DNA from 2 places in the Ideonella azotifigens genome. Region 2 is predicted to be linked to the other one. Evidence: riboswitches for the same ligand, from Rfam matches in the RefSeq annotation. Region 2 holds a riboswitch; the other holds the start of a gene.
What was found. Region 2 has a riboswitch for glycine ahead of gcvT (glycine cleavage system aminomethyltransferase GcvT). Riboswitches for the same ligand answer to the same signal wherever they lie in the genome.
Positions count from the first base shown of each region.

Region 1: linked by a shared signal. The riboswitch ahead of LRH25_RS08375 (D-amino acid dehydrogenase) and the one ahead of gcvT (glycine cleavage system aminomethyltransferase GcvT) in region 2 are both predicted to bind glycine.

Region 1 is NZ_JAJNKD010000003.1:52,314-60,333, forward strand. Features, by position in the region: gene LRH25_RS08355 (hypothetical protein) at 103-465, shown strand; gene LRH25_RS08360 (hypothetical protein) at 475-702, opposite strand; gene LRH25_RS08365 (hypothetical protein) at 983-1,222, opposite strand; gene LRH25_RS08370 (DUF3563 family protein) at 1,678-1,896, shown strand; glycine riboswitch at 2,088-2,213, shown strand; gene LRH25_RS08375 (D-amino acid dehydrogenase) at 2,266-3,594, shown strand; gene LRH25_RS08380 (LysE family translocator) at 3,632-4,258, shown strand; gene LRH25_RS08385 (M1 family metallopeptidase) at 4,461-6,710, shown strand; gene LRH25_RS08390 (hypothetical protein) at 6,707-7,618, shown strand; gene LRH25_RS08395 (YoaK family protein) at 7,762-8,020, shown strand, end outside.
Region 2 is NZ_JAJNKD010000011.1:195,581-203,600, reverse strand. Features, by position in the region: gene gcvP (aminomethyl-transferring glycine dehydrogenase) at 1-2,643, opposite strand, end outside; gene gcvH (glycine cleavage system protein GcvH) at 2,744-3,118, opposite strand; gene gcvT (glycine cleavage system aminomethyltransferase GcvT) at 3,285-4,430, opposite strand; glycine riboswitch at 4,490-4,615, opposite strand; glycine riboswitch at 4,632-4,722, opposite strand; gene LRH25_RS21845 (hypothetical protein) at 4,774-5,031, shown strand; gene LRH25_RS21840 (NAD(P)/FAD-dependent oxidoreductase) at 5,047-6,732, opposite strand; gene LRH25_RS21835 (hypothetical protein) at 6,810-6,977, opposite strand; RNA gene ffs (signal recognition particle sRNA small type) at 7,159-7,255, opposite strand; gene LRH25_RS21825 (AIR synthase-related protein) at 7,318-8,020, opposite strand, start outside.

The DNA.
Region 1 (8,020 bases), on a different contig from region 2:
CAGCAGCGAATGGGTGAACTGTAAAGAGTCTTCACTTCTGCGTCAAGCGGGTGCGACAATCTTTGTGTTCCAGATCGTGTCTTCGCCGCCACAACCGCTTTCGTGTCAGACAACCTCACCGTGAATCGCCGCCAGAACGTGCTGGCCTTGTTTCAACGTTATGCCGAGTCGCAGATGCGGGCTGGCGTGCCGCCCAAGGGCATGGAGCAGGCCTTTGCGCAACAGCTGCAGATCAGCCCCAGCATGTGGAGCCAGATCAAGAGCAGCCGGCCCATCGGTGACAAGCTGGCGCATCAGATCGAGGTGGCGTGCGAGCAGCCGCTGGGCTGGCTGGACGGCGAGCATGTGCCGCAGTCGCCGAGTGCCGCCGAGCAGCAGTTCCTGGCCTTGGCGCAGGAAGTCTGGCGCGGCACGAATGCAGAAGGGCGCAAGCGCCTGAAGCAGTTGCTGAAGGAACTTCGCTGAGCGCTTGGCTCAGACGGCGCTGCGCTTGCCGCAGACCACGACGACCTGCACCGCGCCTTGCGAAGCGGCCTGTGCGACCAGCGCATCGTCCGCCTGGGCATTGGCGATCTGCGACATGCCGGCCAGCACGCTGAAGGTCACCATCGCGGCCAGGCTGAGGAAGCCGGTGCGGGCGGCCTTCGAGCTGGCTTGGAATTCGCGGGTGTTGACGTTGGCGGTGCTGTTGGGGGTGGTCATTTGAGGCTCCTGCTGGGCTGCAAATCGTGTTTCGATGGGTGGACTTTAGGCAGCGCCGCTTGCGCTTGCGACCGGGATGCGACGAGTTGCCGCAGCGCCTGGCCAAACTGCTGCCCGCAGGGATGAACGGCAGCGGCTGAACTGTGTGGAGAAGGTCTACCGGGACGTCTACTCAGTGGTGCGTCGACCGGCTGCTGCAGCGGCCCGCTGGCGTTCGGCGCCACAACGAAAAAGGCCCCGCAGTGCGGGGCCCTCGGCGCGGGATCGACGCGACTGGGTGTCAGACCCGCTTGCCGGTCACGACGACGATCTGCAGCGGCATTTCGTTGGCCGGCACGGCGCTGGCGAGCATCGTCGCGGCGTTGCTGCGGGCCTGGGCCAACTGCACGTCCTGGACTTGCTGGCCGGCGATGTGGGTCACGCCCGCCAGCACCGTCAGTGTGACCACGGCGGTCAGACCGGCGAAGCCGGCGCGGGCGGCGTTGGAAGCAGCGGCGAAACGGGTGGCGGTGGCGGTCATGGTGGGCTCCTGGTGCGGTTCGGGGTGTCGATGAGTGGACTTTAGGAAGCCGCGGCCTGCGGTGCGACCGGGATGCGACGAGTTGCCGGTTTGGCCGTGCAGAAGGTTCGATTTGCTGACGAAACGTCGGTGGCCGGCAGCGAATTCGCGTTTCGCGTTCTGCGATTGGGGCACTCAGTGAGCGGTGCTGGGCGGCATGTCAAAGTCATGCTGTTTGTGCATAACCCGATGCGAAGGCACTTTGGATCTGGTCTGGTGAAAAGGCGGTTTTGCCAATGAAAACAAGGCTTTGCGTCGTGAAATGCGGCCGTTTCTAGGGCCTTGTTAACCGATCCCTCGCCAGCACGATTGAGTGGAAACCCTTAGACTACATTGCATACAAAAACCAAACCGGGCTGTCCGGAGCCACCGCTCCGAGAGATGGCCCTCCATCAGCCCCAAAAAGGGTACAGACCATGACCTCCGTTCAAAACACCTACGCAACTGTCCGGCGTTTCATCGCCCAACTGACTACCCCTTCGCAACGCGGCCAGGACGCCAGCCGTGAAGACGACGAGCGCTACCTGTCGCAAGCCGTCGACATGGGCGACCTGGAGCGGCGCATTCGCCGGCTCGAGCGCGGCACCGTCGAGAGCGCGCACACGCAGCTCAGCATGATGAGCTGGAGCCACTGAATGCGTTCCGACCTGATCCTGGCGATCCTGGGCGCCTTCCGTGCGGCATTTGCCGCGCCGGTGCGTCCCGCGGCTCCCGTGCCGCGTCGCCCGCTGTAAACTGATCTTCTTCCAGGAGAAGCCGAAGCACTTGTTGCTGAAGCTGCCGAAGGCGTACCCCTCAGAACGCTCAGGCCCAAAGACTGGAACCATCTCGACAAACTGGAGAGCGTTGCACGGCAGGCCTTGAAAGCTTCGCCGATGGCAGCCGCCGAAGGGGCAAGCGCCGCGGGGAACCGCGGCGTGAATCTCTCAGGCAAAAGGACAGTGGGGGCAGTGGCCGGAATCTTGCGAGCAGATCGCAAGGCTTCGGCCACTGCCCCTTTCTTTTTGCCTGAAAGAAAGCGCTTTCCCATGAAAGTCATCGTTCTCGGCGCCGGCGTGATCGGCGTGTCCACGGCCTGGTACCTGGCGCAGGCCGGGCATGAGGTCACCGTGCTGGAGCGCAATGCTGGTGCGGCCCGCGAAACCAGCTTCGGCAACGGCGGCCAGATTTCCGTCAGCCATGCCGAGCCCTGGGCCAACCCCAGCGCGCCGCTGAAGCTGCTGAAGTGGCTGGGCAAGGAAGACGCACCGCTGCTGTTCCGCCTGCGGGCCGACCCGGCGCAGTGGCGCTGGGGCCTGAAGTTCCTGCTGGAATGCCCGGCCGCGCGCTCCAGGCGCAACATGATCCAGCTGCTGAACCTGGGCACCTACAGCCGCAGCTGCCTGCAGGCGCTGCGCGCCGAGACCGGGCTGCAGTACGACCATCTCACCAAGGGCATCCTGCACTTCTACACCAGCCAGCAGGAGTTCGACCTGGCGGTGGAGCCGGCGCGCGTGATGCGCGAACTGGGCTGCGAGCGCGAGGTGATCGGCCGCGACGAGGTCGTGAAGCTGGAGCCGGCGATGGCCCACATCGCACCGCAGCTGGCCGGCGCCACCTACACCAGTGCCGACGAATCCGGCGACGTGCACAAGTTCACCACCGGCCTGGCCGCACTCGCTGCCGAGCGCGGCGTGAAGTTCCGCTACGGTGTGCGCGTGCAGAAGCTGCGCAGCGAAGGCGGCGAGATGACCGGCGTGGAGTTCGCCAACGAAACCGGCATGTACGAGGTGCTGAGCGCCGACGCCTACGTGCTGGCCGCCGGCAGCTTCAGCCCGCAGCTGGCCAAGCAAGCCGGCCTGACGCTGGACATCTACCCGGCCAAGGGCTATTCGGCCACGTTGCCGGTGCTGGACGCCGCCAAGGCCCCGCAGGTCAGCCTGACCGACGACGAGTACAAGCTGGTCTTCTCGCGCTTCACCTCGCCCGAGGGCGACCGCCTGCGCATTGCCGGCACGGCCGAGCTGAACGGCTACGACCTGGCGCTGAACCCGGTGCGCTGCGAGGCCATCGTGCGCCGCACGCTGCAACTCTTCCCCGGCGTGAGCCGGCCCGAGCTGGCCAGCTACTGGACGGGGTTGCGTCCGGCGACACCCGGCAACGTGCCCTACATCGGCGAAAGCCGCGTGCGCAAGCTGTTCCTCAACACCGGCCACGGCACGTTGGGCTGGACCCACGGTGCGGGCTCCGGCCATGCGCTCGCGCAGCTGATCGACGGCCGCCGGCCCGAGGTCGACTTCGCCTTCTGCGGCCCGCTGCCGGCCAGGCAAAGCCTGTCGCTGCAACCGGCCTGAGTGGGGCCCGCTGTCTGTCGGCCTCTAACATTGGTCGATGGACATCTCACTTTTCAGCCAGGCCATGTTGGTCGGCCTGTCGATCGCCGCGCCGGTCGGGCCCATTGGCCTCTTGACCATCCAGCGCACGCTGGACCAGGGCCAGGCCGCCGGCCTGGCCACCGGCTTGGGCGCCGCCGCGGCGGACGCCTGCTATGGCGCACTGGGCGCGTTTGGCGTCACGCTGGTGATCGACTGGCTGGTCGGCGCGCGCGTGCCGCTGGCCCTCGTCGGCGGCGCGGTGCTGGCCTGGCTCGCATGGCGCACCTGGCAGGCGCCGGTGGCCGAGCGCGCGGCTTCAGCGCCCGGCGCCGGCAGCCTGCTGGGCTCTTTCGCCGGCACCTTCCTGCTGACGCTTTCCAACCCCGCCACCATCCTGTCCTTCCTGGCCATCTTCGGCGCGCTGGCCGGCAGCTCGGCGCAGCCGGCTTCGCCGGGCTGGATGATCCTCGGTGTGGGTTGTGGCTCGGCGCTGTGGTGGTGGCTCTTGACGGCAGTCGTCGGCCGGCTGCGCCAGCGCTTCGATGTGCGTTGGCGGCGCCGGGTGAACCAGGCCTCGGCGCTGCTGCTGCTGGGGTTTGCCCTGTGGCAGTGGGTCTCTCTGGCGCGCTGGACGCTGGGCTGAACGCTTCTGCAGTTCGTCGCGCCAGCCTGCAACTGGTCGGCGCCAGCGGCATCCTGTCGCAACCGAGGCTCATTCGGCGAAGGCCTTCCTACAGTCCGCCGCGCCGGCTGCGCGGCGCCTCGCCAGCGCGGACGCCTAACATCCGGCCTCTTGCCCAATCCCGGACTCAACCCCAACCAACTCGAAGACTGAGCTCATGCGCATGTCGAGACTCCTGACCGGACTGGCCGCCTCATCGGCGCTGGTCCTGGGTGGCCTGGCCCTGACAGGCTGCCACCCCTCCGCACCGCCGGGCGCCACCAGCGCCGCGGCGACCGCGGCGCCCGCAGCTGCCAGCGCGGCCCTCGTGCCACCGTCGCCCGACGGCATTGCGCTGGCCTCGCCACATGCGGCCATGGTGCGCGAGCCCAGTGCGCCCGGTGCCTGGGGCGGCCCACGCCAGCCCGGCGCGGCCACGCTGTCCGACCGCGTTGTGGACTACCGCATCCAGGCCAAGCTGGACCCGGAGAAACACACCATCGAAGCCCAGCAGCAGATGACCTGGCGCAACCGCAGCGACCGCGAGGTGCGCGCCGTCTACCTGCACCTGTACATGAACGGCTTCGAAGGGCAGGGCAGCACCTTCTTCAGCGAGCAGCGCAACCTCGGTTTCGGCTTTCGCAGCGAGGTGGATGCAAACGAAGGCCAGTGGGGCCACATCGAGCTGAAAAAGGTCCAGCAGGCCGGCGCTGCCGTGCCCTGGTACTTCGTGCACCCGGACAACGGCCCGGAGACCGACCACACCGTTGTGCGGCTGGACCTGCCGCAGCCGGTGGCGCCCGGTGCCAGCACCCAGCTGGACATTGACTTCTTCGACCAGTTGCCGCGCGTCATCGCGCGCACCGGCTACTTCGGCAGCTTCCACCTGGTGGGCCAGTGGTTCCCCAAGATGGCGGTGCTGGAACTGCCGGGTGAGCGCGGTGCCACCGCGCCGCGCTGGAATGCCCACGAGTTCCACCTGCACAGCGAGTTCTACGCCGACTTCGGCCAGTACGACGTGGCCATCACCGTGCCCAAGGGCGTGACGGTGGGCGCCGTGGGTGAGCTGCAGGGCGCCCCGGTGGAAAAGGACGGCTGGGTCACCCACCGCTATGTGCAGGGCGATGTGCATGACTTCGCCTTCACCGCCGACAAGCGTTTCGACACGCCGCTGGAGGCGGATTGGTCCGGCCCTGGCAGCCCTCCGGTCAAGGTGCGGGTGCTGTTCCCGCCCGAGTACGCGCACAACGCGCAGCCGGTGCTCAAGGCCACGCTGGATTCGCTGACCTACTTCTCGCAGACGCTGGGCGCCTACCCGTACAAGACGGTGACCGCCGTGGTGCCGCCGTACAACGCAGAAGAAGCGGGTGGCATGGAGTACCCCACCTTCTTCACCGCCGAGGGCTACAAGGACCTCAGCCCCGGCACTGCGAATGCCTACGGCCTGGACTTCGTGACCATCCACGAGTTTGGCCACGGCTACTTCTACGGCATCCTGGCCTCGAACGAGTTCGAGGAGCCGATGCTGGACGAAGGCATGAACGAGTTCTGGGACATGCGCATGATCCAGGGGCGCGGCCAGCTGAACTCGCTCAGCAGCCGCGGCATGCAGCGCCTGGGCGTGCGTCTGGAAGCACCGACGTTCGAGGTCGAGCGCCTCTTCTCGGTGCTGGGCGAGCCGGCGGACGGCACCGGCGAGAACAGCTGGGACCGCCTCTCCAGCAACAGCTACGGCAGCGTTTACGGCCGCAGCGCCACGGCCTTCCATGAACTGGAGACGCTCATCGGCAGCGAGGCCCTGGCGCGTTCCTTCAAGATCTACTACGACCGCTGGAAATTCCGCCACCCCGCCATTGGCGATCTCCAGGCCGCGCTGATCGAAGGCTCGGGCAAGCCCGAAGTCGTCAACCGCATCTTCGAGCAGCAGGTCTACGCGGCGCAGAAGGTGGACGACCGCGTGAGCAAGCTGGTCAGCGAAGAAGAGCGCCCGCAGCCCGGCACCGTGCAGAAAGACGGCCGCTGGGTCGAGCGCACTGAAGGTGAGATCGACGAGCAGCTGGCGCAGGACCGCAAGGCGTGGGACAAGGCCCATCCCGATGCCAAGCCCGATGCCGCAGGCCCCTTGCCCTTCCGTACCACCGTGACGCTGCGCCGTTACGGCGCCTCGGCGCCCCAGACCCTGGTGGTGCGCTTTGCCGATGGCAGCAGCGAGACCGTGCGCTGGGACGACCAGCGCCGCTGGGCCCGCTACAGCTGGGTCAAGCCGGCCAAGGCTTTGTCGGCCGAGCTCGATCCGCAGGACGAGCATGCGCTGGACACCCACCGGCTGGACAACAGCCAGGTGCTCAAGGCAGAGCCCGCGGCGGCCCGCCGCTGGGCTTATGAAATCGCGGCCCTGGTCCAAACCTTTTACGCCCTGGTGAGCACGCTATGAGTGACGCGGCTGTTTCTTCTTCCTCCGTCCGGGCCACGCTGTGCCTGGCGGCCCGGCAGGCCCTGCAATGGCGCTTGCTGCTGCTGTGGTGGGCGGGCTTGAGCCTGCCGGCACTGCTGCTGTTCCTGCCGCTGTGGCGGGCGCTGGCCTCTTTCGTGGACCATTCGTTGCGCGCGCCGCAGCTGGCCAGCGGCTTCTCGCTGCCGCTGATTGCCGAGATGGTGGTCACCTTGGTCCAGCAGGCGGGCACCGTGCTGCCCGCCGTGGGCCTGGCCGGCCTGGCGCTCACGCTGCTGCTCTCGCCCTGGCTCACCGGCCTGGCCGTGACGGCGGCGCGCCAACCGGCACCGCAAGGCTTTGGCGCGCTGCTGCGCGGCGGCCTGGCCGACTACGGCCGGCTGTTCCGCATCACGCTCTGGGCCTTGCTGCCGTTGGGCCTGGCCATTGCCATCGGTGTTGGCTTGAACAAGGCCGCCGGCCACCATGCCGAGCAGGCGGTGCTGGAAGCCTCTGCCGGCCATTGGGAGACCGCCGCCACGCTCATCGCCGTGCTGCTGGTGCTGCTGGCCAATGCCACGGTGGACGCGGGCCGCGCCCAGTTCGTTCTGCAGATGCGCAAGCGTTCGGCCGTCAAGGCCGGCTGGCGCGGCCTGCGGGTGCTGGCCCCGCGCCACTGGCGCTCGGTGCTGAGCTACCTGCTGATCACGCTGGCAGGCCTGGTGCTGCTGGCCGTCTTCAGCTGGCTTCGCCTGCAGGCCCCAGGCCTGCTGGTGCCTGCCTGGCACCTGCCCGGTTGGCTGGGCACGCTGATCGCGCTGCTGGCCGGCCAGGCAGCGGTGCTGGCGCTGGCCTGGATGCGCTGCGCCCGCCTCTTTGCGCTGGTGGCGCAGGGGCGTGCGGCTGGCTGAGGCGTTCGCGCCATGCCCCTCCCATCTGGGCGAGGGGCGCGCGGCCGCACGGGCGATGTGCGGGAAGTTGAGCGGGACAAAAATGGGCGGCATGCGTGTCTTGCGCTCTGTCTCCCTCACATTTTTCCTCGAAGGACATGCCCATGAGCGCCTTGGCACCCAGCCCCATGAGTTCAACCCGGGCCACCGCGCTGGGCGTCGGCCTGGGTTTTGTGGCGGGCCATGTGGACACGGTCGGTTTCGTCGCGCTGTTCGGCCTGTTCACCGCGCACGTCACCGGCAACTTCGTGCTGATCGGCAGCACCCTGGCGCATGCCGGCGGCAGCGTGACGCTCAAGCTGCTGGTGTTTCCCGCGTTCGTGCTGGCCGTGGCGGCTACGCGGCTGCTGAGCCTGGCACTCG
Region 2 (8,020 bases):
CGCGATCATCGCGTCGCAGAAGCGGTCCAGCTCGGCTTTGGGTTCGCTCTCGGTCGGCTCGACCATCAGCGTGCCGGCGACCGGGAAGGACAGCGTGGGCGCGTGGAAGCCGTAGTCGATCAGGCGCTTGGCCACGTCTTCGGCGCTGATGCCGGACGAGTCCTTCAGCGGGCGCAGGTCCAGGATGCACTCGTGGGCGACGCCGCCGCCCTTGATGCCGTCCTTGCTGCCGCTGAAGTGGATGTCGTAGTGGCCAGACAGGCGGGCCGCGACATAGTTGGCGCTGAGGATGGCGGTTTCAGTCGCGGCCTGCAGGCCTTCGGCACCCATCATGCGCACGTACATCCAGCTGATGGGCAGCACCGCGGCATTGCCCAGCGGCGCGGCCGAGACGGCGCCCACTCCGCCCAGGCGCTGCTGGCCGGCGGTGCCGTGGCCCGGCAGGAAGGGCACCAGGTCTTCGACCACGCAGACCGGGCCGACGCCCGGGCCGCCACCGCCGTGCGGAATGCAGAAGGTCTTGTGCAGGTTCAGGTGGCTCACGTCGCCGCCGAACTGGCCCGGCGCTGCCACGCCGACCATTGCGTTCATGTTGGCGCCGTCCACGTACACCCGGCCGCCGAAGCTGTGCACCATCTCGCACAGCGCCTTCACCTGCGGCTCGAACACGCCGTAGGTGGAGGGGTAGGTGATCATGATCGCAGCCAGGTCGGCCGCATGCTTCTCGCACTTGGCCTTCAGGTCCGCCAGGTCCACGCTGCCGTTGGCGTCGCATTTCACGACGACCACCTGCATGCCGACCATCATCGCGCTGGCCGGGTTGGTGCCGTGCGCGCTCTCGGGGATCAGGCAGATGCGGCGGTGGGCTTCACCGCGGCTGGCATGCCAGGCCTGGATGGCCAGCAGGCCGGCGTATTCGCCTTGCGAGCCGGCGTTGGGCTGCAGGCTGATGCCGGCGTAACCGGTGGCTTGTGCCAGCCAGGCGCAGAGCTGCTCGTTCAGCAGCGCGTAGCCGGCCAGCTGGTCGGCCGGGGCAAACGGGTGGATGTTGGCGAACTCCGGCCAGGTGATGGGGATCATCTCGCTGGTGGCGTTCAGCTTCATGGTGCACGAGCCCAGCGGGATCATGCTGCGGTCCAGCGCCAGGTCCTTGTCCGAGAGCTTGCGGATGTAGCGCAGCATCTCGGTTTCGCTGTGGTGGGCGTTGAAGACCGGATGCGTCAGGAAGGCCGAGCTGCGGGCCAGGGCGGCCGGCACCAGCGGCGCCACGCCGGCTTCGAACTGGTCGAAGGTGGGCAGCGAATTGCCGTGGGCGAACAGGGCCCAGATCGCCAGCAGGTCGGCGCGCGTGGTGGTCTCGTCCAGCGTGATGCCGACCGAAGCGTCGCTCGCCTTGCGCAGGTTCATGCCGGCGGCGCGGGCCGTTGCCAGAATGGCTTCCGTCTGGCCGGCTGACTTCACTTCCAGCGTGTCAAAGGCTTCTTCATGCGCCAGCGTGGCGCCCAGTTGCTTCAGGCCGGCGGCCAGGATGGCGGTGTAGCTGGCCACGCGGCGGGCGATGCGCTTGAGGCCATCCGGGCCGTGATAAACGGCGTACATGCTGGCGACGACGGCCGGCAGCACCTGCGCGGTGCAGATGTTGGACGTGGCCTTTTCGCGGCGGATGTGCTGCTCGCGGGTCTGCAGCGCCAGGCGATAGGCGGGCGCGCCGTGCGCGTCCACGCTCACGCCCACCAGGCGGCCGGGCAAAGAGCGCTTGAATTCGTCCTTGCAGGCCAGGTAGGCGGCGTGCGGACCGCCAGCGCCCATGGGCATGCCGAAGCGCTGGGTATTGCCCAGCGCGATGTCAGCGCCTTGCTCGGCCGGGGCCTGCATCAGCGTCAGCGCCAGCAGGTCGGCCGCGACGATCAGCAGGCCGCCCTTGGCGTGCACGGCATCGGCCAGCGGCTGCAACGCGCGCACCCGGCCGGTCACGCCGGGGTACTGCACCAGCGCGGCAAAGCATTCCTGCTGGCCGGCTTGCTCGGCCGGGCCGACGACGACCGTGATGCCCAGCGGCTTGGCGCGGGTGCGGATCACTTCCAGCGACTGCGGCAGCACGTCGTCTGCCACGAAGAAGGTTTCGCTCTTGCTCTTGCCCACGCGGGCGGCCAGCGTCATGGCTTCGGCGGCCGAGGTGGCCTCGTCCAGCATCGAGGCGTTGGCCACGGCCATGCCGGTCAGGTCGGTCACCAGGGTCTGGAAGTTGACCAGGGCTTCCATGCGGCCTTGCGAGATCTCGGCCTGGTAAGGCGTGTAGGCGGTGTACCAGGCCGGGTTCTCGAGGATGTTGCGCAGGATGACGCCGGGGGTCAGCGTGCCGTGGTAGCCCTGGCCGATGAAGCTCTTGAGGCACTGGTTCTTGCCAGCGATGGCCTTCAGCTCGGCCAACGCCTGGGCTTCGGTCAGCGGCGCGGGCAACTGCATGGGCGCGCTGCGGGCGATGCTGGCGGGCACCAGGGTTTCGATCAGCGCACGACGCGAGGCCGCGCCGATCACGCTGAGCATCGCAGCTTCGTCCTCCGGCGCCGGCCCGATGTGGCGGGCGACGAACTCGGCGTTGTTTTCAAGGGCGTCCAGGGGCGCGTGGGCGGACATCAGCATGGCAGCGGGTCTCGGCGGGGCGGCCGCGGTGGCGGCAGGGGAAAGGCGGGAAGGTTCGGCGGCGGATCGCGCCACCGAACCCGGCAGGATCAGCGCGGGATCAGAGCGTCTTCAGCAGCGCGTCGTACGAAGGCGCATCCATCAGCGCTTCGAACTCGGCCATGTCCGACACGTGGACCTTGAAGAACCAGCCGTTGCCCATCGGGTCGGTGTTGGCCAGCGAAGGATCGGCACGCAGCGCTTCGTTGACTTCGACGACTTCGCCGCTGACCGGCATGTAGATGTCGGCCGCGGCCTTGACCGACTCGACCACGCCGGCGATGTCGCCCTTGGCGTAGGTCGTGCCGACCTCGGGCAGGTCTACGAAGACCACATCGCCCAGGGCATCCTGCGCGTGCAGCGTGATGCCGACGACGGCGGCTTCGTGGTCCTCGATGTTGATCCACTCGTGATCGTTGGTGTACATGGTCGTCATGTGTCGGGCTCCGTGGTGTGGCGGGAGAAAGAATTCAGGAACAAACAAAGGGGGAGGCGGCAGCACGGCGGCGCCGTGCCAGCGCGCAGGTTAGATCGGCGGGGCGGGGCTGTCCAACCCCGGATGGGGCAGGTCGCAAGCCCGCCTCTGACCGATCTCGCTGCGCTCAGCCGCGGTAGTAGCGGTTCGGTGTGAACGGCGTGGCGGCGACCGTCATCGGCAGCCGCTTGCCGCGCACTTCGGCGAAGACTTCGGTGCCCACCGCGGCCTGCGCGGTCGGCAGGTAGGCCAGCGCGACCGGCGTGTTCACGGTCGGGCCCAGCGTGCCGCTGGTCACGGTGCCCAGCTCGGTGCCGTCTGCCGAGAACAGCTTGGTGCCTTCGCGCACCGGCGCCCGTTCCTTGCCGACCAGGCCCACGCGCTTGCGCGCCGCGCCTTCGGCGAACTGGCGGTCGATGACCGCGGCGCCAGGGTAGCCACCAGCGCGCGCGCCACCAGCACGCCGCACCTTCTGGACGCCCCAGGTCAGCGCGGCTTCGACTGGCGTGGTCGTCGTGTCGATGTCGTGGCCGTACAGGCACAGGCCGGCTTCCAGGCGCAGCGTGTCGCGCGCACCCAGGCCGGCAGGCTTCACTTCCGGCTGGGCGAGCAGTTCGCGGGCCAGGGCGATGGCGTCGTTCTCGTGCACCGAGATCTCGAAGCCGTCTTCGCCGCTGTAGCCCGAACGGGTCACGAAGCATTCGGCGCCGGCCAATGTGAACAGGCCGCCGGTCATGAAGGTCAGCTTGGCGACTTCGGGGTTCAGGCGGGAGAGGGCGTCGACCGCCTTCGGGCCCTGCAGCGCCAGCAGCGCACGCTCGGGCAGCGGCCTGACTTCGCAGCGGCTGCCAATGCGGGCCTGCAGGTGCGCGATGTCCGCGTCCTTGCAGCCAGCGTTCACCACCACGAACAGGTCGCCGAAGCTGGCTGCTCCCTTGCCGGCCGGGCGGGTGATCATCAGGTCGTCGAGGATGCCGCCTTCGTCGTTCGTGAAGAAGGCGTAGCGCTGCTTGCCGGGCGCCAGGTCGATCACGTCCACCGGCACCAGGGTTTCCAAAGCGGCGGCCGCGTCGGCGCCGATCAGGCGCAACTGGCCCATGTGCGAGACGTCGAACAGCGCGGCCGAATCGCGGCACTGGCGGTGCTCGGCCATCAGGCCGGCCGGGTATTGCACCGGCATCGCGTAGCCGGCAAAAGGCACCATGCGGGCGCCGAGTTCGAGGTGCAGGGCGTGCAGCGGGGTCTGCAGCAGGGTGTCAGGCGTGGAGCTCATGCGGGGTCGTCTCTTCAGGTCGGCGCTTGGAGGGCGGTCTGGCGAATCTCTTCATCCAATAGGCCCTCCCTGTCCGCTTTACCTGAGAGATTGACGGCGCCGTTGATAACGGCCACCGCTTGCCCCTTCGGTGGACGGGCTCATGGCCTTGCAGCCATCACCCGCCTCTCTCCAGTGAGGAACGCCCCGCGTGTTACGGCAAGACGCTTGTCAGTCCTTTTGCCTGAGCGTTCGAGGGTGTGCCTCTGCGCCTTCGGCGGCTCCGGGTGGAGCTCTCTCCTAACAAGCTGGGCAGTGTAACCGCAGCCGCGCGTGGCGCCAGCGCCGTGCGATAGTCCCGGCCGTGCCAAGAATTGACCAAGACCCACATCAAGACCGTTATCAACCGACCTCGCGCCGCCAGCGCCTGGTCGTCATCGCCGTCACGGCAGCCACGGTGGTGGTGCTGTGGCTGCTGCTGATTTATCGGCCGGGTGGCCACTACACGATTTACGACCCACCCAAGCCAGCCTGCAAGCCCGGCCAGACGATCGATTGCGTGGGCGGCAAGGCCGACGTGCTGTTACTGCCGGCCACGCCGGCGTCCGCCAGCGGCGGCTGAACGCTCGCGGAGGCTTCAGGCCGTAGCCAGCATCGCGCGGCCCACGGCCTCGGCGACCTCGATGCCGTCCACGCCAGCGGACATGATGCCGCCTGCATAGCCCGCGCCTTCGCCGGCCGGGAACAGGCCCTTGACGTTCAGGCTCTGGTAGTCCTTGCCGCGTGTCATGCGCAGCGGCGAGGAGGTGCGGGTCTCGACGCCGGTCAGCACCGCGTCTGGCATCGAGAAGCCCTTGATCTGCCGCTCGAAGGCGGGCAATGCCTCGCGGATTGCATCCAGCACGTAGTGCGGCAGGACGGGGCGGTCCTTGGCGGCCAGCTCGGTCAGCTGCACGCCGGGCTTGTACGAGGGCTCCACATTGCCGAGCACGCGGCTGGGCTGGCGCTTGATGAAGTCGCCCACCAGTGCGGCGGGCGCCACGTAGCCGCCGCCGCCCAGTTCGTAGGCGCGAGACTCCCAGACGCGCTGGAAAGCCATGCCGTCCAGCGGGCTGACGGGCCCGCTGCCCGGGATCTGCCGGTAGTCAGCCGGGTCAATGCCGACGACGATGCCGGCGTTGGCATTGCGCTCGTTGCGCGAATACTGGCTCATGCCGTTGGTCACCACGCGCTCGGGCTCCGAGGTTGCGGCCACCACGGTGCCGCCAGGGCACATGCAGAAGCTGTAGACCGAACGGCCATTGCTGGCGTGGTGCACCAGCTTGTAGTCGGCCGCGCCGAGGATGGGATGGCCGGCATTCGTGCCGAAACGTGCCCGGTCGATCACGCCTTGCGGATGTTCGACCCGGAAGCCAATGGAAAACGGCTTGGCTTCCATGTAGACGCCGCGCTCGTGCAGCATGGTGAAGGTGTCGCGCGCGCTGTGGCCCAGCGCCATCACGACGTGGTCCGAGCGCAGTGTTTCGCCGGAGGCCAGCGTCACGCCGCGAATGTGGCGCTGCTCGCCCTCGCCTTCGATCAGCACGTCGGTGACCCGCTGCTCGAAGCGGATCTCGCCGCCCAGCGCGACGATGTCGGCCCGGATCTTCTCGACCATGCTGACCAGCCGGAAGGTGCCGATGTGCGGCTTGCTGACGTAGAGGATTTCCTCGGGCGCGCCGGCCTTGACGAACTCGTTCAGCACCTTGCGCGTCAGGTGGCGTGGGTCGCTGATCTGGCTCCACAGCTTGCCGTCGGAGAAGGTGCCGGCGCCGCCTTCGCCGAACTGCACGTTCGACTCCGGGTTCAGCTGCTGCTGGCGCCACAGGCCCCAGGTGTCCTTGGTGCGCTGGCGCACTTCCTTGCCGCGCTCCAGCACGATGGGGCGCAAGCCCATCTGGGCCAGGATCAGCGCGGCGAAGATGCCGCACGGGCCGAAGCCGACCACCAGTGGGCGGTGCTTGCCGCCGGCCACGGCGTCGGCGGCGAAATAGTCTGCCGGCACATGGCCGACAAAACGATAGGAGGTGTCCGGTGAGAGCCGGATGTGAGGGTCACCCGCATGCTTTTGAAGCACGGCGGCTTCATCAGCTTCTGGCGCCAGCTCGCAGTCCACCGTGTAGATCAGCACGATGGCCGATTTCTTGCGCGCGTCATAGGCGCGCTTGAACAAAGTGAACCGGCTCAGTGCCGTGTCCGCAACGCCCAGCCTGGCGACGATGGCCGGACGCAGCGCGTCTTCGGCATGGTTCAGCGGCAGGCGGAGCTCGGTGATCCTCAGCATGGTGCAGGTCTGCGGTGGCGGTCAATCAGGCCCTGGCGCAGGGCCAGTGACACCACCGGCAGGCCAGGGCGGGGGCTTTAGCCGCCCTTCTTCGCGCGCTTGCCGGCGCTCTTCTTGCTGCGGGTGTGCGAGCCACGTTCCAGGCTCACGCGCTGGCCGCGGTGCGTGGTGACGGTGACACCGCTCGGAGCGGCGGGACGCGGGGTGGCCTTGCGGTCGGCTTCGGTAACGATCTTGTTGCCCATGGTGGCTCCAGTGAAAAAAGAATCAACCCTCGATTAGGCCACAAGCGCCGTGGCTGGCAGCCCGTCTGGCGAGTCCGCCAGGCAAGGTTCAAAGAAAAAGCCGCCGCGCGGAGGGTGCGCAAAGCGGCTTGTTCAAGTGGCTTGGTGTCCTTTTGCTCGAACCCCGCGAGGGATTGGCAAAGGTGACGAGCCTGATCTCGGCACTGGTCACAACAGTTAGGGCTGCTTGGTTCCCCACCTGACCCAGTTGGCCGTGCTTCCATGCGAGGAGGCCCGTCACGACGAATTCTAACCCAGGCCGAAGAGGCGGCCCGGGCCCCGACCAGGAAATCCGGCGCTCTTAGCGCAGTTGCAGGTCGTCGTCGCCAAAGCGCACGTTGATCGGCTCGATCAGCACCTGCTTGCTGGCGCTGGCTTCGACCACGCCGGCGACGATCGCATCCACGCCCTGGGCCTTGGCGATCTCGACGGTGCGCTCGGCGTCCCCGGCCTTCACGAACAGCGCGAAGCCTGCGCCCATGTTCAGCGTGGAATAGGCCTCGCGGTCGTCTTGCTTGGCGTGTTGCTGGATGAACTTCAGCACCGGCGGCACGGCGGGCACGCTGTGGATGCGGTAGCTCAGGCTGCTCGGGTGGCGCAACAGCTTGCGCCAGCCGTGGCCGGTGATGTTGGCGCAGTAGTGCATGGTCACGCCGGCCTTGGCCAGCGCTTCGGTGACCGGGCTGTACAGCGTGGTCGGCGCCAGCAGCGCTTCGCCGTAGGTGAGGCCGGGCTCGATCTCGGTCAGGTAGCCCTGCGGCAGGCGCTCGACCAGCTTGCGCGCCAGGCTCAGGCCGTTGGCATGGATGCCGCTGGAGCTGAGCAGCACGATGGCGTCACCGGCGCCCAGTGCGTCGCCCACGCTGAGGCGGGTCTTGGGGTTGATGATGCCGGTGCAGGACGCAGCCAGGTCGATGCGGCCACTCTCGACAATGCCGGCCAGTGCCGGCGTTTCGCCGCCGCCCCAGGCCACGCCGCACACGTCGCAGGCCTTCTTCCAGCCT